4 regions of the Janthinobacterium sp. GW821-FHT03A03 genome follow, and region 2 is predicted to be linked to each of the others. Evidence: predicted binding sites of a transcription regulator. Region 2 holds the regulator's gene; each other region holds the start of a gene.
The links. Region 2 encodes sigma-54, which starts transcription at its own class of promoters, with help from an activator protein. Its sites were predicted from a motif close to TGGCANGNAANCTGCTTT; they were not measured.
Positions count from the first base shown of each region.

Region 1: a site for sigma-54 is predicted at 3,271-3,288, ahead of AC07VI_RS15395 (EDSAP-1 family PEP-CTERM protein). Genes of this name have one in related genera too.
Region 3: a site for sigma-54 is predicted at 3,733-3,750, ahead of AC07VI_RS13145 (urease accessory protein UreD). Genes of this name have one in related genera too.
Region 4: a site for sigma-54 is predicted at 2,482-2,499, ahead of AC07VI_RS06720 (circularly permuted type 2 ATP-grasp protein). Genes of this name have one in related genera too.

Region 1 is NZ_JBWKUZ010000007.1:36,245-41,058, reverse strand. It holds gene AC07VI_RS15405 (nitroreductase family protein) at 1-1,087, shown strand, start outside; gene AC07VI_RS15400 (EDSAP-1 family PEP-CTERM protein) at 1,049-2,110, opposite strand; gene AC07VI_RS15395 (EDSAP-1 family PEP-CTERM protein) at 2,217-3,197, opposite strand; gene AC07VI_RS15390 (glycosyltransferase) at 3,387-4,571, opposite strand; gene AC07VI_RS15385 (hypothetical protein) at 4,744-4,814, shown strand, end outside.
Region 2 is NZ_JBWKUZ010000010.1:66,232-71,045, forward strand. It holds gene rapZ (RNase adapter RapZ) at 1-38, shown strand, start outside; gene AC07VI_RS18585 (enoyl-CoA hydratase/isomerase family protein) at 198-1,283, opposite strand; gene hpf (ribosome hibernation-promoting factor, HPF/YfiA family) at 1,411-1,773, opposite strand; gene AC07VI_RS18595 (RNA polymerase factor sigma-54) at 1,843-3,321, opposite strand; gene lptB (LPS export ABC transporter ATP-binding protein) at 3,326-4,081, opposite strand; gene lptA (lipopolysaccharide transport periplasmic protein LptA) at 4,081-4,674, opposite strand; gene lptC (LPS export ABC transporter periplasmic protein LptC) at 4,700-4,814, opposite strand, start outside.
Region 3 is NZ_JBWKUZ010000005.1:179,726-184,539, forward strand. It holds gene AC07VI_RS13135 (sensor histidine kinase) at 1-1,265, shown strand, start outside; gene AC07VI_RS13140 (two-component system response regulator) at 1,440-3,650, shown strand; gene AC07VI_RS13145 (urease accessory protein UreD) at 3,781-4,647, shown strand; gene AC07VI_RS13150 (urease subunit gamma) at 4,673-4,814, shown strand, end outside.
Region 4 is NZ_JBWKUZ010000002.1:44,314-49,127, forward strand. It holds gene AC07VI_RS06710 (transglutaminase family protein) at 1-45, opposite strand, end outside; gene AC07VI_RS06715 (alpha-E domain-containing protein) at 45-998, opposite strand; gene AC07VI_RS06720 (circularly permuted type 2 ATP-grasp protein) at 992-2,446, opposite strand; gene AC07VI_RS06725 (hypothetical protein) at 2,676-3,830, opposite strand; gene AC07VI_RS06730 (hypothetical protein) at 3,846-4,193, opposite strand.

The sequences.
Region 1 (4,814 bases), on a different contig from region 2:
GCAGATTGATTCTGTGCTGGAAAACATCCTCGACCAGGCGCGCTGGGCGCCCAGCGGCGACAACACGCAGCCATGGCGCTTTGAAATCGTCGAGCCGCGCCACGTCGTCGTGCATGGCTTCGATACGCGCAGCCACTGCGTGTACGACCTCGACGGCCATCCCAGCCAGCTGTCGCTGGGCGCCTTGCTCGAAAGCCTGGCGCTGGCGGCCAGCAGCCACGGCTTGCGCATGGAGGCGCGGCGGCGCATGGCCATGCCCGACACCCTGCCTACCTTCGAAGTGCTGCTGGTCGACAGCCCCGGCATGCCGCCCGACCCGCTGGCGGCCTTCTTGCCACGGCGCAGCGTGCAGCGGCGGCGGCTCAGCACGCGCCGGCTGCGGGCCAGCGAAAAGGCCGCGCTCGATGCCTGTTTGCCGCCCGGCTACACGGTGCAGTGGTACGAGGGCGGGCGCGCGCGCCTGGCCTGCGCGCGGCTGATGTTCGACAATGCGAAGCTGCGCCTGACCATGCCCGAGGCGCACAAGGTGCACCGCGACGTCATCGAATGGGGCGCGCGCTTCAGCGCCGACCGCATCCCCGACCAGGCGCTGGGCGTGGACCCGATGACGGCGCGCCTGATGCGCTGGGTCATGCAAAGCTGGCGCCGCGTGGATTTCTTCAATACCTGGCTGGCCGGCACGCTGGCGCCCCGGCTGCAGATGGACTTGCTGCCTGGCATCTCGTGCGCCGCGCATTTCGCCCTGCTGGCCGCCGCGCCGCCGCGCCACACGGACGATTACGTGGCGGCCGGGCGCGCCATGCAGCGCTTCTGGCTGACGGCCACGCGGCTGGGCCTGCAATTGCAGCCGGAACTGACGCCGCTGATCTTCGCCCGCTACGTGCGCGAACGGCGCACCTTTTCGCGCACCGAGGGCATGCTGGAGCTGGCGCAGGAGCTGGCCGTGCAGTGCCAGACCGTGCTGGGGCCGGCGGCGTTTGACCGGGCCGTGTTTCTCGGGCGCATAGGCGCCGGACCGGCGGCCCAGGCGCGTTCCTTGCGCCGGCCGCTACGGGATCTGATCGTGGCCTCGGGCCCGGGCGAATAGGGCGCCTGGCGATGGCCCGGCTTGACGCCATGGCGCGCGCCATCTTGGCCGCATGCTGGCCAGCGCGGCGCATCCCGCCGCCATCAGGGCCAGCGTGCCTGGCGACGGCATGGGCGTGCTCGACGGCACGTAGGCCAGTTCAGTGCTGTTGATCATGTTCAAGACCAGCGTGTAGCTGCCAGCCGCCAGGTTGTCGGTGACGGCGCTGAACAGGCCGCCGCAATCGGTGCCGCTGCCCGTGCCCGTGGGGGCGCCGCAGCCGGTGGGATCGTAGGTGAACAGGCTGCCGCTGGTGAGCGGGCTCTGCGCGTAGCCGGTATTCAGGTTGGCGCTGTCGGCCAGTTCGGTGCCGCCCAGTATGCCGGAGCCGAGCGTGCCGTCGGGCGCCCAGTTGAAGGCGACCTGGCCATTTTCATCGATGAGGGTAAAGGTCAGCCCCACGTTCGCGCTGGCGGACGAGCCCAGGCCGGCCTGGGCGTCCAGAAACAGCTGCATGTAGGGCTGGGCCTGGAAATTGAACGCGAGGGTCGCGCCGGGCTCGCCGACAACGATGTTGATGGCCAGGGCGGTGCTGGAACCGTTGCGCCCCGATGCATCGGCGGTGCCGGCGCCAGTCAGGAAGGCTTCCGCCGCATTCACCGTATGCGTGCTGGTCGAGCCGGGCGGGAAGGGGGGAATCTGCGAGCTGATGATTTGCGCGTCGCCGCGCGCGTACGAGGCATTGCCCATGCCTTGCTGCGTAAAATCGTTCTGGCCCTTGCTGACGGCGCCGCGCGCCGCCTGCGGCGCATCGATTTCGTTGCTGCCGCCCCGTATCACGCCGCTGCCATTGAGGCTGGCCGTGGTGCGCGACAAGTCGATATTGCTGACCAGGCTGATGGAGCCGCTGGGGTTGCTGATGGTCAGGCCATAGGCGTTGATATACGAATAGCCGTACGCCGTCGCCCTGGCAGCGCCGCTGCTTCCTAGCAAGAGCAGGGTCAGCACGGCCGCCGGCAGCCGTGTACAGAAAAAAGTCATCATGAAAATCCTCATGTGCTGGCGTACGTTGTAAGGAAAGCCGACAGTGCGCGGCATAAAAAAGGCGAGGAGACTTCCCTCGCCTGTGAATGCCCCCCGGTTACATGGTTCAGGCTGCGATTTTCCGGCGGCTGGCGTAGCCCAGGCCTGCCAGGCCCAGGCCCAGCAGGGCCAGGGTGCCGGGCTCGGGCGCAGCTTGCTTCACCAGGTCCACGCTTTCCACGGCATTCAAGGTCAGGGTGTAGTTGCCGGCCGCCAGGGCATTGCTGACGGCGCTGAAGTTGCCGCCGCAAGCCGTGCCCACTCCCGTGCCGCCAGGCGTGCCGCAGCCGGTGGGGTCATACGTGAACAGGTTGCCGCGCGTCAGGAAGTTGGTCGCCAGGCTGGTGTTCAGGTTGGCCGCGTCAGCCGATTCCGTGCCGCCGAAGATGCCGGAACCGATGACGCCATCGGGGGTCCAGTTGAAGACGGTCGCGCCGGTCGAGTCCGTGATGGTGAAGGTCACCACCAGGTTGGCTGTCGCCGTGGACAGCTGGCCCACCGTGCTTTGCAGGAAGACTTGCATGAATGGCGACGAGAAGAAGTCAAAGCTCAGCGTTGCCGTTGGCGAACCGACGACGAAGTTGACCGAGAAGCCCGTGGTCGAGCCGTTGCGGCCGGAGGCGTCGGCAGTGCCGGCAGGGTCGTCCAGGTGGGCTTCGGCCACGTTCACGGCCTGCGTGGAGGTGGAGCCGGGCGGAAACGAGGGGAACTGCGTGCTGACGATCTGCGCGTCGCCGCGCGAGTAGTTGCCCGTGGGGCCTTGTTGCGTGAAATTGTTTTCCCCTTTGGTGACGGCGCCGACGGCGGCGCGGGGCGAGTCGAGCAGGCCGGGACCGCCATTGATGACGCTCACGCCATTCAGGGTGGCCGTGGCGCGCGAGATCGTGGTGCTGTTCAGGGCGGTGATGGAGCCCGTGGCGGCGGCAATCTGCAGGCCGAAGATGTTGTTGTAGGAATAGCCGTAGGCGCCCGCCTGTGCGCTACCGGCGGCGCACAGCATGGCCAGTGCCGCCGCGGCCGGGAGCAGTTTCAGTTTAGAAAATTTCATTTTGTTCACCTCGTGGTTGAGTGAGTCTGGAAGTCTTGCCTGAGTCCTGTGGGCAGGTGCTCATGGCCAGACCTAAGCGACTTCCATGCCAAGGCATGAGGTGCGTGTGAAATCAAGGACTTGGCGTGCTTTTGTTGACGTAATGCAGGTGTTGTCAGGCGTGCTGTAAAAAAAGCCGACGCCGGGCCGTCACTGCAGCAGCGCTTGCATATGCGTGAGCAGGCGCGGTCCCGGCAGGCAAGCCCGGAAGGCGTTCGCCAGTTGCCGCGCGGCCAGCCGGGTGGGGGCGTCGTCGAGCAGGCGCGTGGCGGCATGGCGCAGGGCCGTTTCCTGGAAGCGGTCGGCGCGCAGCAGCAGGCCGGCGCCGGCGCCGGCGACGCCATGCATGTTGAGGAACTGGTCGAGGTTGCCGGCGATGCCGATCACGGGCACGCCCGCCGTCAGCGCCTGCTGGCTGGTGGGACTGCCGCCGTTGCAAATGACCAGGCTGGCGCGCCGGGCGGCCGCGTCGCCGGGCAGGAAGGGCGCGACGAAGGCGTTCGGCGGCACGGCGTCGAGGCGGACGGTGCCGGCCGTGGCCGCCAGCACGGTGACGGGCAGGGGCGCCAGCGCGCGCAGCACGCGCGGCAGCAGCTGGCCCTGGCCGGAACTGCCCAGGGTGACATAGATGATGGGGCGTCCGCTGCTCAGTTCAGGGCGCTGCCACCAGTCCGGCAGTTCGAGCGGCGGCGCCCAGATGACGGCGCCCAGGTAGTCGTGCGTGGGCGGCATGGCATGGGGCGGGAACAGTTGCGCAATATCCGCATACAGGGTGCGGTCCGCTTCCGTGTAGGTGCGGCGCAGGTCGCCGCCCAGGGACGGCAGGCCGTGGCGCCGCCGCACGCGGTTCAGCGGCACGGCGTGCGAGGCGAAGGCCAGCGGGCGTACCAGGCGGAACAGGGGATCGGCCAGCCAGATGGGCAGCACGCCCGTCAGGGGCAGGCTGGGCACCGTGTAATGCTGGCGCACGTACGGGCTCCAGTAGGCGTTGCTGACGGCAAGGTAGGGAATATGCTGCAGGCGGGCGCTGACGGACAGCGACAGGCGGAAGTCGCCGATCACGAGGTCGGGCTGGACGGCTTGCAGCAGGCGCAGGTCGTCTTCCACGTAGCGCAGCAGCGTACTTTCCGTGTAGACAGGCTTGCCGCTGGCCAACGCCTGCAGAAATTGCTGAGAGGAAATGCTGTCGATATGCCAGCGCCGGAAGGACGCCTGCTTGAAGCAGAAGTCGTAGCCGCCGGTACAGGCAAAATGCACCTCGTAGTCATCCTCGGCCAGGCCTTGAGCCAGGCTCAGAGGGCGGCCGACATGGGCCAGGGTCACTGCCTCTGCCATGAAAAGAATTTTTTTGCGCGCCATTGCTTGCCGTCTTGCCAGCTTTCCCGCGAGGTAACGCTCATGCGTGCAAGGTTGGAGTGGCGCCGCGCCGTTTGGTTCCCCGGCGCCTGCCACAGGCGGGCGACGGGGATTTGCACCATCGGCTAGAGTGGGGGCAAAGGAGATCACCATGCAGCCACCATCCCGTCACGCCACGCTGCGTGCGCACAGCACGCCCGAACCGGATATCCCGCCGCCGCC
Region 2 (4,814 bases):
GCGAGCGCGTGGTCCTGCGCCACCGCGAACGCGCCTAAGTAATCCTCAGGAAATTATTGTGAAATTATGACGAACACAACCGGATGCTGTGCAAGGCGCCTGCAGCGACGCAGTGCGGGCACTGCTAGCTGCGGCAACACCGCGCAACGCCGGTTATGGAAGTCAGAAAACACAATAATTTATTGGGGGTGACTTAGTTAATCCAGGTGGCGCAGCGGATGCGCCAGCGCCGGCCAGACGGGCGCAAAGAAGCGCGCCACCATGGCCGCGTCGACTTCGTCCAGGCTTGATGGGTTCCAGCGCGGCGCGTTATCCTTGTCGACCACCAGCGCGCGCACGCCCTCGAGCACTTCGCCATGCGCGAAATTGTGGCGCACCAGCGTGCGCTCCATGCGCAGGCAATCGGCCACGCCCAGGTGGGCGCCACGCCGCAGCAATTCCAGGGTCACCGACATCATCAACGGCGAGCGCAGGCGCATGGCCGCCAGGGCCTTGGCCGCGAACGGACTGTCGTCCTGCGCCAGCGAAGCCATGATGGCCGCCACGGAGCCGGCGCTGAAGTGGCGGTCCAGCGCCGCGCGCACGGGAGCGAGGACAGACTCGCCCGCCTGGGCCTGGAACGGGGCTGCCAGCGCCTTGATGGCCACCGGCAAGGCCTCGCCCGGCGTCGACTCGAACAGGGCCTGCAGCGCCGCCATCTGCGCCTCGGGCAGGTAGACATCGGCCAGGCCCGTGTACAGGGCATCGGCCGCGCCGATGGTCAGCCCCGTCAAGCCCAGGTACAGGCCCAGCCGGCCCGGCAGGCGGGAAAGAAAGTAACTGCCGCCCACATCGGGGAACAGGCCGATATTGACTTCCGGCATGGCCATGCGCGTGCGTCCCGTGACGATGCGCAACTGGTTGCCGGGCCCCGCTTGCGCCACGCCCATGCCGCCGCCCATCACGACGCCATCCATCACGGCAATATACGGTTTCGGATAGAAGTGTATGACATGATTTAAAGCATATTCTTCTGTAAAGAAATCTTCCAGCTGGGCGCTGCCGCCCTGCGGCGTGGCCAGGCCCGCATCGTAAAAGAAACGGATATCGCCGCCGGCGCACAGGGCTTTTTCGCTGCTGGAGCGGATGACGACGGCGTCCACCTGCGGGTCGTCGCGCCAGGCCAGCAGGGCCGCGCTCAGGGCCCGCACCATCTCCAGCGACAGGGAATTCAAGGCTTTCGGGCGGTCGAGCACGATGTGGCCCGTGCGGTTGCGGATGGAGGCGTGGACGAAATCGCTCATGGCAGGATGGAAAGAAGTGAGGATGGCGCATTCTAGCGCTTTCACCACGGACATTGCGTTTCGCAGGACGCAAAAAAGGGCGCAATGTGCGCCCTTAGTTGATCACAACTGGGGGAAACCGGTGGCCTTAGACGGCGACGACGGCGTCTTCCTCTGAGTTGTCTGGCAGATGCTTGATCGCCTCTTTACCGTGCCCTTGCACTTTGGTTTTGTATTTCATCACTTGCCGATCGAGCTTGTCGATCAGGGTATCGATCGCGGCATACAGGTCATGCGCCAGGCTTTCCACATAGACAGTTTTACCGCTGAGACGCAGGTTGACTTCGGCCTTTTGACGTTTTTCTTTCTCTTTGAGGTTATCCACGGTCAGAATCACGGCGATATCGATGACTTGATCGAAATGACGTTTCACGCGCTCCAGCTTCGCTTGTACGTATTCACGGATGGCTGGTGTCACTTCAAGATGATGTCCGCTGATGGTGAGATTCATACACACTCCTAAAGATGATCGGGTTCGTGCGGTCCATCCTATCCGGCCCGCAGAGGAACCGAAAAAAACTTACAAACACTTACGCAGGCTCACTGGCGGAATTTTCAACGCTTCCCGGTACTTGGCAACAGTACGTCGCGCAATCACCATGCCTTGTTCCCCCAGCATGTCCGCAATCTTACTGTCGGATAAAGGATTTTTAGGGTCTTCTGCTCCTGTCAGTTGCACGATCAATGCCCGTATCGCCGTCGATGACGCTTCGCCCCCCGCTTCGGTGGCGACGTGGCTACCAAAGAAATATTTCAACTCAAACATGCCATGCGGGGTCAGCATGTACTTTTGGGTTGTTACCCGCGAGATAGTACTCTCGTGTAATCCCAGTGTATCAGCTATTTCACGGAGCACAAGGGGCCGCATGGCAACGGCCCCATGCGAGAAAAAGTTCTTTTGTCTTTCTACTATCGCCTGCGCCACGCGCAAGATCGTATCGAAGCGCTGGCGCATGTTCTTGATCAGCCACTTGGCTTCCTGCAACTGTGCGCCCATGGCACCTTCGCCCTTGCCCTGCTTCAACAAATTGGCGTACATGGCGTTCACGCGCAGGCGCGGCATGACGTCATTGTTCAGGCTCACCTGCCAGCCATTGCGCGCGCGCTTGACGACCACGTCGGGCACCACGTAGTCGGACACGTCGGAGGCGAACACGGCGCCCGGATGCGGGTTGCACAGCCGGATCACCGTCTGCGCCTCGCGCAAGTCTTCATCGTCGCAATCGAGGGCTTTTTTCAGCTTGTTGAAATCGCGCTGGGCAAACCAGGCCAGGTGCTTTTCCACGATGACGAGGGCCATGCGCCGCGTCACCAGGGCGATGTGCGGCAAGCGCCTGATTTGCAGGGCCAGGCATTCGGACGCATTGCGCGCGCCCACGCCGGGCGGGTCGAAACTTTGCAGCAGCGCCAGCGCCGTGCGCAGTTCGTCGGCGTCGATTTCCAGCTCTTCCGGCAGGCGCGCCAGGATGTCGTCGAGCGATTCCTCCAGGTAGCCATTGTCGTCGAGGGCATCGATGATCAGCTCGACCAGCGCGCGGTCGCGCAATTCGAGCACCGTCACGCGCATCTGCTCCATCAGGTGCTCGCGCAAGGTGCAGTGGTGGGCTTCGAGTTGTGGACGGGAATCTTCGTCGTCGGGCGCCTTGCCCCGGCTCGCCTCGCTCCAGTCGCTGTCGCCGCCGTCCGCGGCGGCCGGGCCCTCGCCCGCCTCGCCGTCAAAGCCGTCCGTTTCGGCCGGCGCGGCGGGCGCTTCCTGGCCTGGCGGCTGGGGCGGCGCTTCGGCCGGCGCGGCCGTGGAACTCAAGGCCCCGTCGGACAACAGGCGCAGCGACCGGTCGAGCGGGTCGTCGAGGCGCTCGAGCAGGGGATTGTCTGTCAGCAACTGCTCCAGTTCCTGGTGCAGTTCCAGGGTAGACAATTGCAGCAGGCGTATCGATTGCTGCAACTGCGGCGTCAGTGCCAGGTGCTGCGAGGTGCGCAGCTGCAATGATTGTTTCATTGGCTCACATGCGGAAGTGTTCGCCCAGATAGACCCGGCGTACCGACTCGTTCGCGATGATGTCATCGGGGCGTCCCGACGCCAGCACCGAGCCCTGGTTGATGATGTAGGCACGGTCGCAAATACCCAGCGTCTCGCGTACATTATGATCGGTGATGAGCACGCCGATATTGCGCTCCTTCAAGAAACGCACGATGCGCTGGATCTCGATCACGGCGATGGGATCGACGCCGGCGAACGGCTCGTCGAGCAGCACGAAGCGCGGGTCGGTGGCCAGCGCGCGGGCGATTTCCACGCGGCGGCGCTCGCCGCCCGACAGGGACAGGGCCTGGTTCTCGCGCAGCTTTTCAATCTGCAGGTCGGCCAGCAATTTATCCAGGCGCTCCTCGATCTCGGCCTTCTTCAGCGGGCGCCCGTCGACGGTCTGGATTTCCAGCACGGCGCGGATATTGTCTTCCACCGTCAGCTTGCGGAAGACGGACGCTTCCTGCGGCAGGTAGGACAGGCCCATCTGCGCGCGGCGGTGGATGGGCAGGCTGGAAATATCCACGCCGCTGATATCGATGCTGCCGCCATCGGACGGCACCAGGCCGACGATCATGTAGAACGAGGTGGTCTTGCCGGCGCCGTTCGGGCCCAGCAGTCCCACTACTTCGCCGCATTCGACTTGCAGCGAGACATCATGCACGACTTGCCGCTTGCCATAGGTTTTCTGCAGCCCGCGAACGATCAGGGTGCTGCCGCAACGTGTATTTTCCATTATTTCTTTCCTGGCGCGGGTGTCGCCGGCGCCTTCTCCGCCGCAGGAGCCTTGTTCTTCGGCTGGATCACCATGCGCACGCTGCCGCCATCGGGGGTGCTCGTGCCGCTGTTGGAATTTTCCATCGCAAATTCTTCCTTGCGGCTGTCATACGAAATGTAGGCGCCATTGGCCACGTCGGTCACTTTCGTGCCTTCCAGGCGCGTCACCTTGGCCTTGGAAAACAGTTTCACGACTTCCGTCTTGTTGTCATATTCCACGCGCTCCGCTTCGCCTTCCACCCACAGGTCGCCCGCGCCATCGCGCTTCTGGCGGAACGTGGCCAGCTTGCCGGGGTCGGCCCAGAAAGTGATGAACTGGTAGCCTTGCGGGTCTTCCGTGATCAGCGCGCGGCCCGCCTTCATGGTCAGGGTGCCCTTGACCAGCACCACGTCGCCCGTCAGGGTGCGCACCTGCTTGATGTCATCAACGTGGCCGCTGCGCGCCGTGATCACGGCTTCCTTCTCGGAATCGGCCTTCTCGGCATGCGCCGCGCCCATCACGCCCAGCGAGCAAACGGTCGAGAATAGAGTCAGCAGCAAGATGTTCTTCATAGTATGGTTTCCTTGTTTCATTCTGTCATTTTGCCGTCGCGGCCGGGCGCGGTTTCGGCGGGAGGACCATGCGCAGCGCCTGATGCACTTCCACCACGCCGGTGGCGTTGTTGGCTTTCATGCCCACGCCGTTGATGCGC
Region 3 (4,814 bases), on a different contig from region 2:
ACGACGTGCCGGCGGCAAAGCTGGCCCTGCGCGCGGCGCTGCACGCAGGCCATGCGTTCACGCACGAGTACCGCATCCTGTGGCCCGATGGCGCCATCCGCTACATCAAGGCCGACGCCGTGATCTTCCGCGACGGCCAGGGCATGCCCATGCGCCTGGTGGGCTCGAACTACGACATCACGGCGCACCGCGAGGCGGAACTGGAGCTGCTGCGCCACCGCCACCACCTGGAAGAGCTGGTGGCCGAACGCACGGGCGCGCTGTCGGTGGCCGTCAGCCAGGCGCAGGCGGCGAACCGCGCCAAGAGCACCTTCCTGGCGAACATGAGCCATGAACTGCGCACGCCCTTGAATTCCGTGATCGGCTTTTCGCGCCTGATGGCCGCCTCGCCCAACATGCAGGCCGATGAAAAGCGCAATCTCGACATCATCCACCGCTCCGGCAATCATTTATTGAGATTGATCAACGAAATCCTCGAGCTGTCCAAGGGCGAGGCGGGACGCCTGCAGGCGCAGGCGGAGGTGGTGGCGCTGGCGCCGCTGCTGCAGGAAGTGATGGACATGCTGGGCATGCGCGCCGAGCAGCAGGGCATGGCGCTGCGCCTCGATTGCGTCGCCGTGCCGCCGGCCGTGCTGCTCGACGCCACGCGGCTGCGCCAGGTGCTGCTCAACCTGATGTCGAACGCCGTCAAGTTCGCCGGCGGCGGCGAGGTCGTCTTGCGCGTGCGCGGCGAGCGGCGCGAGGGCGAGCAATGGATGTTGTCGTTCGCCGTCAGCGACACGGGCATCGGCATCGCCGCGGCGGACCAGCAGCGCATCTTCGAGCCCTTCGTGCAGGCCGACAGCGCGGGACCGAAGGACGGCACGGGCCTGGGCCTGGCCATCTCGCGCGAATTCGTGCAGCTGATGAAAGGCGAGCTGACGCTGGAGTCCAAGCCGGGGCGGGGCGCCACGTTCAGTTTCAGCATCCCCGCGCAGGCGGCCGAGGCGCCCGTGCAGGCGTCCGTGCCGCCGCCGGCGGCGCCTGCGCACGAGGCCCCGCCGGCACTGCGGGCGCAGGACTTGCTGCTGCTGGCCGGGGAAGAGCGCGCCGCCTTACTGGTGGCGCTGCGCGAATTGAACCTGGCCAGGGTGGCATCGCTGCTGGCGGCCCTGCCGGCGGCGGCGGCACCGTTGCTGGCGCCGCTGCAAGCCATGCTGGACCAGCATCAGTACCGCCAGCTGTGCGACTTGCTGGCGAATGAGGGCGCGCTGGCGCTCGCGTAAAAGTGTGGGCTGACAACATCGGTTTCGCTGAAAAGACGGACTAAGTGGCGCCGATGGATGGTGCTAAATTGCAATAAAGATTATGATGATAGTACGTAGTTCACCGCAAAAAAATGTCTTGTCCAGCGTGGCGCCAGAGCGCCGCGCCTCATCCAAAGCTGAGAGAACTGCTACATGCACCGCGATTTTTCGGAAGTGAATTCGAAGGGCGAAGTACTGATCGTTGAAGATACGCCGGCGTCGCTGAAGCTGTTGAGCGATTTGCTGGGCGGCGCCGGCTACGCGGTGCGCCAGGCGCCGAACGGCGAACTGGCCCTGTGGACGGCCCAGGCGCGCCCGCCGGAGCTGATCCTGCTCGACGTGCGCATGCCCGGCCTCGACGGCTTTGAAGTGTGCCGGCGCCTGAAGGAAATGCCGGCCCTGCGCCAGGTGCCCGTGATCTTCCTGTCGGCGCAGTACGACACGGACGACAAGGTGCGCGGCTTTGCGCTGGGCGCCGTCGATTTCATCGCCAAGCCCTTCCAGGCCGAGGAAATCCTCGCCCGCACCGATGCGCATGTGCGCCTGGCGCGGGCGCAGCTGCAGCTGGCGCAGGAGCGCGCCAACCTGGAGCGCCGCGTGGCCGAGCGCACGGCCGAACTGGAACAAGTGGCCAGCACGCTGGCGCGCGAAGTGCAGATCCGCCGCGCCAACGAGGAATTGCTGCGCCTGTCGGGCCAGGTCTTCGAAGCCACGCAGGACGCCATCCTGATCACCGACCCGGCCGGCATCATCGTCACCTCGAATCCTGCGTTTACCCGCATCACCGGCTACGCCGCGCGCGAGGTGCTGGGCACCGACATCATGCGCCTGCATGCCGAATACACGGGCGAAGCGGTGCTGCAGGCCATGCGCCAGGGCCTGCACAGCAGCGGCTGCTGGTCGGGCGAGGTGCAGACCCGGCGCAAGAGCGGCGACACCTATCCCTGCCTGCTCAGCGTCTCCACCGTGCATGGCCCGGACGGCGCCGTCATCAACTACGTGGGCGTTTTCCTCGACATCAGCGAGCGCAAGGCCGAGCAGCACCTGATCGATTTCCTCTCCTACCACGACGCGCTGACAGGCTTGCCCAACCGCGTGCTGATGCGCGAGCGCTTCGAGCAGGCGCGCGTGAGCGCCGTGCGCGACCGCCAGCAGGTGGTGCTGATGTGCCTGGACCTGGACCGCTTCAAGAACATCAATGACTCGCACGGCCAGGCCGTGGGCGACAAGGCGCTGCAGGTGGTGGCGCGCTTCCTGACGGGCTGCGTGCGCGAAGGCGACACGGTGGCGCGCCAGGGCGGCGACGAATTCCAGATCCTGCTGCTCGACGATCCCCTGCTGGGGCGCACCTTGGCGCTGGCGCAAACCATCCTGGCCGGCCTGCGCGAAGAGCTCAGCGTCGACGGCGAGCGCCTGGCGCTGACCACCAGCATCGGCATCGCCCTGTGCCCGGCCGACGGCAACAGCCTCGACGACGTGCTGCGCCATGCCGACACGGCCCTGGTGCGCGCCAAGGAAATGGGGCGCGACCACTATGCGTTTTTCACGGAGCGCATGGGCAGCGATATCCGCGCCCGCCTGGCCATGCAGCAGCAGCTGCGCGGCGCCATCGGCCGCGACGAATTCGAAGTGCATTACCAGCCGCAGATGTGCTTGCGCACGGGCGCCATGCTGGGCGCGGAAGCGTTATTGCGCTGGAACAACCCTGTGCTGGGCAAGGTGCCGCCCGGCCTGTTCATCGCGCTGGCCGAGGAATACGGTTCCATCACGGCCATCGGCGAGTGGGTGCTGGAAAGCGTCTGCGCGCAGATCCGCGTGTGGCACGACGCGGGCCTGGGCAGCATCAAGGTGGCCGTCAACCTGTCGGGCAAACAGTTTGCGCAGGACCGCACGGTGCCTTTCGTCGAGGCGGCGCTGCGCAAGTACGGCATCGCGCCGGCCTGCCTGGGCATCGAAATTACGGAAAGCACGGTGATGGGCGACCCGGACAAGGCCGTGGCGGCCCTGACGCGCCTGAAGGATATCGGCGTGGGCATTTCGCTCGACGACTTCGGCACCGGCTATTCCAGCCTCGGTTACCTGAAGCGCTTCCCCATCGACGTGCTGAAGATCGACAAATCCTTCGTCGACGACGTCACCACCAGCAGCAGCGACGCGGTCATCGCCCGCTCCGTCATCTCGCTGGCGCACAATCTCGACATGCGCGTCATCGCCGAAGGCGTGGAAACGCGCGAGCAGGTCGATTTCCTGACGGAACACGGCTGCGATGAAATGCAGGGCTATTATTTCAGCCGCCCCCTCGCGGCCGCCCCATTCACGGACTTGCTGCGCGAGCGGCGCACGCTGGCCGTGGCCCAGGCCTAAGCGCCGCGGTGCGGCCGATGCACCATGGCGGTGCGTGCGCCGCAGCGCGGTGCAGGATTCTCACTTTTCCTTCCCCTGATGCTGGCACATATCCTGCTTAGGTAATCGCTTATTTACGCGATTGCCCCGCATGCCAGACAGTACCCACCCAGCCACGCCCTCACAGGCCAGCGCGCACGGCGCCTGGCAGGCGCGGCTGCGCCTGGGCTTCGCGCTGCACGATGGCGTCAGCCGCCTCGTCGAACGCGCGCACAGCGGCCCCCTGCGCGTGCAAAAGCCCCTGTATCCGGAAGGCGGCGCCGTCTGCCACGCCATCATCATCCACCCGCCAGGCGGCGTGGTGGGCGGCGACCAGCTGGCCGTCGACGCCACGGCGGGCGAGGGCGCGCACGCCTTGCTCACGTCGCCGGGCGCCGCCAAGTGGTACCGCGCGAACGGCCATGTCTCGGGCCAGCACGTCGTGCTGCGCGCCGGCAGCGGCGCCGCCATCGAGTGGCTGCCGCAGGAAAGCATCTTCTTCGACCAGGCCTGCGTGCGCCTGCGCCTCGAGGTGGAACTGGCGCAAGACGCCGGCTACATCGGCTGCGACATCGTTTGCCTGGGCCGCAGCGCCGCGGGCGAAATTTTCAGTACCGGCAGCATCAGCCAGCAGGTGCGGATCCGCCGCGGCGGCAGGCTGCTGTGGTGGGAGCAGGGCGTGCTGGCCGCCGGCGGCGCCCTGATGGCCAGCCCCCTGGGCCTTGCCGGCCACACGGTGTGCGCCACCCTGATCGGCGTCGGTGCGTCCGTTTCCCCCGCCGTGCTGGCCGCCTTGCGCGAGATCAAGGTGCCTGCCGGCGCCGCGTTTGGCGCCACGCACATGAAATCGCTGGTGGTGGTGCGCCTGCTGTGCGGCGACAGCGAGGCGGCGCGCCGCGTCATGCTGGCCGCCTGGCAGCTGCTGCGCCCCGCCATGCTGGGACGCGCCGCCGTCGTGCCCCGCATCTGGAACACTTGAACAGGAAAGAAGCACAAGGAAAACCATGGACCTGACACCCCGCGAAAAAGACAAGCTGCTCATTTTTACGGCCGCGCTGCTGGCCGAACGGCGCCTGGCGCGCGGCTTGAAGCTCAATTACCCGGAAGCGGTGGCCCTGATCAGCGCCGCCATCATGGAGGGCGCGC
Region 4 (4,814 bases), on a different contig from region 2:
CGCACTGTAGGCGTAGCGGGTTTCATGGCGGATGGTGAGCTGCATCAGGCCGCCAGGGGAACGAGGAAGTCGCGGCTGACCCGGTTGCCCAGGTCGTAGATGTTTTCCAGAAACTCCGTCAGGGTATGGTGCAAGCCGGCCTTCATGATGTCGTCGATATGGCCGAATTTCAGCTCCGCATGCAGCTTGCCGGCGAACCGTTCCGTATCGGCCGACACGTCGTTGCGGATATGTTTTAAATTTTCCACCACGTCATCCATGCAGGCCAGGAGCGACCTGGGCATGTCGCCGCGCAGCATCAGCAGTTCCGCCACCCGCGCCGGCGTGATCACGTCGCGGTACACCTTGCGGTAGATTTCGAAGCCGGAAACGGAGCGCAGCAGGGCCGCCCAGTAGTAAAAGTCGCGCTGGGTGATGTCCTTGGAGGTGTCGCGCGCGCCGTGGAACTTCACGTCGAGGATGCGCGCCGTGTTGTCGGCCCGTTCCAGGAAGGTGCCCAGGCGGATGAAATGGATGGCCTCATCCTTGAGCATGGTGCCCAGGGTCACGCCGCGCGACAGGTGCGAGCGGTACTTGACCCACTCGAAGAAGGCGCTGGGGTCCGTTTCCAGCAGATTGCCTTTCAAGCGCTTCTGCATGTCGAGCCAGGTGGCGTTCTGGATTTCCCACACTTCCGTCGTCAGGGTCCCCCGCACGGCGCGGGCGTTTTCGCGCGCGCCCGTCAGGCAGGCGAGGATGGAAGACGGGTTGTTCGGGTCGCGCACCATGAAATCGAGCACGTCGCGCGTGTGGAATTGACCATCGCGGCCGTATTTGTGGTCGTAGGCGCTTTGCAGCTCGGAAATACCCAGGGTGGCGCGCCAGCCCTGTTCCGCGTCCTGCTCGGACTGGGGCAGCATGGAGGTCTGCATGTTGACGTCGAGCATGCGCGCCGTGTTTTCTGCGCGCTCCGTGTAGCGGGCCATCCAGAACAAATGATCGGCGGTGCGGCTCAGCATGTTTTTTCTCCTGCGAAGGCGGACGTCGCTTCCAGTACCCAGGTGTCCTTGGTGCCGCCCCCTTGCGAGGAATTGACCACCAGCGAGCCTTCGCCCAGGGCCACGCGGGTCAGGCCACCGGGCACCATGGAAATGGTCTTGCCCGACAGCACGAACGGACGCAGATCGATGTGACGCGGCGCGATGCCCGCGTCCACGTACGTGGGGCAGGCCGACAGGGCCAGGGTAGGCTGGGCGATGTAGCCGCCCGGATTGGCCAGCAGGCGCTGGCGGAAGTCCTCGATCTGCGCGGCGCTCGACGCCGGCCCCACCAGCATGCCGTAGCCGCCCGCGCCATGCACTTCCTTGACCACCAGTTTCGGCAAGTTCGCCAGCACGTAGGACAGGTCGGCCGCCTTGCGGCACTGGTAGGTCGGCACGTTGTTCAGAATCGGTTCCTGCGACAGGTAGAATTTGATCATGTCGGGCACGAAAGGATAGATCGACTTGTCGTCGGCCACGCCCGTGCCGATGGCGTTCGCCAGGGTGACTCTTCCCGCGCGATACACGGACAGCAGGCCCGGCACGCCCAGCGAGGAGTCGGAGCGGAAGGCCAGCGGATCGAGGAAATCGTCGTCGACCCTGCGGTAGATCACGTCCACGCGCCTGGGCCCCCGCGTCGTGCGCATGTACACGGAATTGTCGTTGACAAACAAATCCTTGCCCTCGACCAGTTCCACGCCCATCTGCTGGGCCAGGAAGGCGTGCTCGAAGTAGGCGGAGTTGTACATGCCCGGCGTCATGACGACGACCGTCGGGTCGTCCACGCCCATGGGCGCGACGGAGCGCAGGTTGTCGAGCAGCATGTCCGGGTAATGGTCGACGGGGGCGATGCGGTTGCGGGCGAACAGTTCCGGGAACAGCCGCATCATCATCTTGCGGTCTTCCAGCATGTAGGACACGCCCGAGGGCACCCTTAAATTGTCTTCCAGCACATAGAATTCGCCCTGGCCCGCGCGCACGATGTCGACGCCCGCGATGTGGGCGTAAATGTCGGAAGCGACGGCAATGCCCTGCATTTCCGGGCGGTACTGGGCATTCCTGTAGATTTGCTCGGCGGGAATGATGCCGGCCTTGATGATGTTTTGCTCATGATAAATATCATGGATGAACATGTTCAGGGCTTGCACGCGCTGCACTAGGCCCGTCTGCATCTGCGCCCATTCGGCGGCGGGGATGATGCGGGGGATGGTGTCGAACGGGATCAGGCGTTCCGTGCCGGCATCGTCGCCGTAGACGGCAAACGTGATGCCCACGCGGCGGAAGGTCAGGTCGGCTTCGGCCCGCTTGCGGGCGATGGTTTCCGGCGATTGCTGCGCCAGCCAGCTGTCAAATTCACGATAGTGGTCGCGTACCTTGCTGTCCGCTCCCACGTCATCTGCAGTCATTTCATTGAAAAAATTTGCCATGGTGTGATTTCCCTTGAGCCGAGTCTGACTATAGCTCAGCAGAAATCGTGCCAGAGCCGTGGCCATGCGGCAACGGCGGCAAGGTATGAAAATGACCATTTTTGTGGCGGCAGGCCAGCCGCCGCACCGGCTTGGTGCATTTAATGTCAGTTTATGGGGAAACGGGCCGCTGCCGTGAAGAAGCGGCGCGACACGCTTTCGTTTCTCACTCTGTTTCTCATTCTGTTTCTCACTCCATTTCCTTGCATTTTCCTATCATGCAACTCATCGCGAAAGACAGATTCATCAGCCCTTTGGTTTCCGTTTCCTTGCCGTCCGCGGTAGTGCTTTTCCCATAACGAAGTTGCAGCCAGATTCCTTTCTGTACCAATTTGTCTATACCCACAGCGGACTTGAACGTTGCTTCGTGTGACGCGCCCTTGTTTGCCTTCGCGTTGCTCACCTCTAGCAGGTAGCGCAGCGTCGCCTTGTCGCTGCCGACCACATATCGTGCGGCGAGCAAATTGGAGTTACTCAACTCTACCGCCGTTGCCAATTTCGTCACATCGACGGCATTCCTCGTGCATTGATAAGTCATATACAGTCCGGCGTCGTCACTGATTTCAAACAGCCCGGTGATAATGAATTTCTTGCCCAGCTGGTATTTCTGTGAACCGGACGTGTCATTCTGTATGTGCCCCTGGCCATAAGAAATGGCCACACGGCTGGCGTTCCATTTGATTCTCTTTTTTTCCTCGGTATCACAGCTCGATTGCGCGGTCCATGCCCGTTGATCATATTTCTCAATTTCCTCCGGCGAAGGCATTCTTTTCGCCTCGATTTCCGTTCGAATATATGCATTCTTTTCATCATCGATGGTTTTGCTGGCAGTGCATGACTTGAATGCCTTCCACAGCATCAGGATCGGATCATCGTCGGCTTTTAAATAGAAATATGTGTCGAGCGCAAACGCATTTTTTTTGAACTTGAGGGATGAAATTTCTGTCTGGTTTTCGGCATAGCTGAGCGAGGTATTCGCCAGCATCCTTTGCAGCGTATTGCCATTCACGTAATAGCTGGCGCCGATGGGAACAAAGGGCAGGCGATAGGGGTTGACCGACAGACCTTTGCCATCCTTCGATTCCCTGGATTCAATTGGATTCCAAAATGCAACAATATCTTGTGCCGTCTGTATCGTAGTAATGGCGGAGCCGGACAAGCCGACAATCGAAGCGGCTGACACGGCTGCCGGCGAAATATCGACCTGGAAAGCCGCCAGTTTGTCCTCGGCGGGGGATTTTGAACCGGGTTTGGCCGCTGTTTTTTCCCCTTTTTCCGCCTCGGCCCAGACATGGTTGGAAGTCAGAAGCAGGGCCAGCAAAGGGCTAATCATGCGCATCATCATTTTATTCTCCGCATTTTATATGAGTGTCAACTCGATTTTTGCATAGCCGCTATCTTTTCCAGTTTTAATTGTCCCTTTTGCTTTCGCAATGACTTTCCCGTCTATGAATACCTTTGAATCATAATTCTTCCCCATCCCGTCGTATTCATACACGTCGAGAAAAATATAGCCGTTGTTCGTCCCTTTATTGCGGTTCTCGAAGGTCTTGGTCAGATCAGTCGCGTTGATATCATCGAAATCAAGCAATATGTCGCCGGCCCTGAATTCAAGTCGTACGCGCGCTTTGCCATTGTCGACAATTCGCACCTTCATGGACGCGGCATTTGCTTGAACTTTTTCCGATGCCTTAATTTCGATAGCCATGCTGATTCCCCTCGTGTAGTTTATTAATTATTAACCAATATTGCAGGCAATTGAATAACATATCAAATGCACATTAATTTTGCGCTGAATATGCCGCCCCAATCTCACGAACTGTCACATTGTTGTTGAACAGTCACATGAATTGGTTTTTAGGCATTGTCACGGCCTCACTGGTGAGAGGGGTGTTGTGCAGGGGAGCAAGCCAGGGGCATAGCGGAAATTCTTGTTCCGGCTGACCGATGGAGAGACGAGACAGGCTGTGGACCTGTGCGTAAAAAACGGCCAGCATGAGGCGCGGCTTGCGGCCCATGCACAGGACAGGCCTGGCTGCCGCTGTACGATACAATTGAGGCAGGCACTGCGGAAGGGCCAAGGAAGAACGTGTCTGTTCGTCTCTTCATGTTGCGACTTTTGGGCGACCGCATTTGTTTTGCCTAAAAGAACTCCAAGACCGTGGAATCTCCGGGCGGCGGCCGTGCAGCGGCCATCGCGCTCGGCAAGGGGCCGGGAACCGCATGGCGCGAGGCCAGTTCATCTGGTATTTTTGCAGCAGTTTATATGCTGACTACTATACGGATTTTTTGTATTGACGATTATTTTCAAAAGGCCTTATGCGTTCCC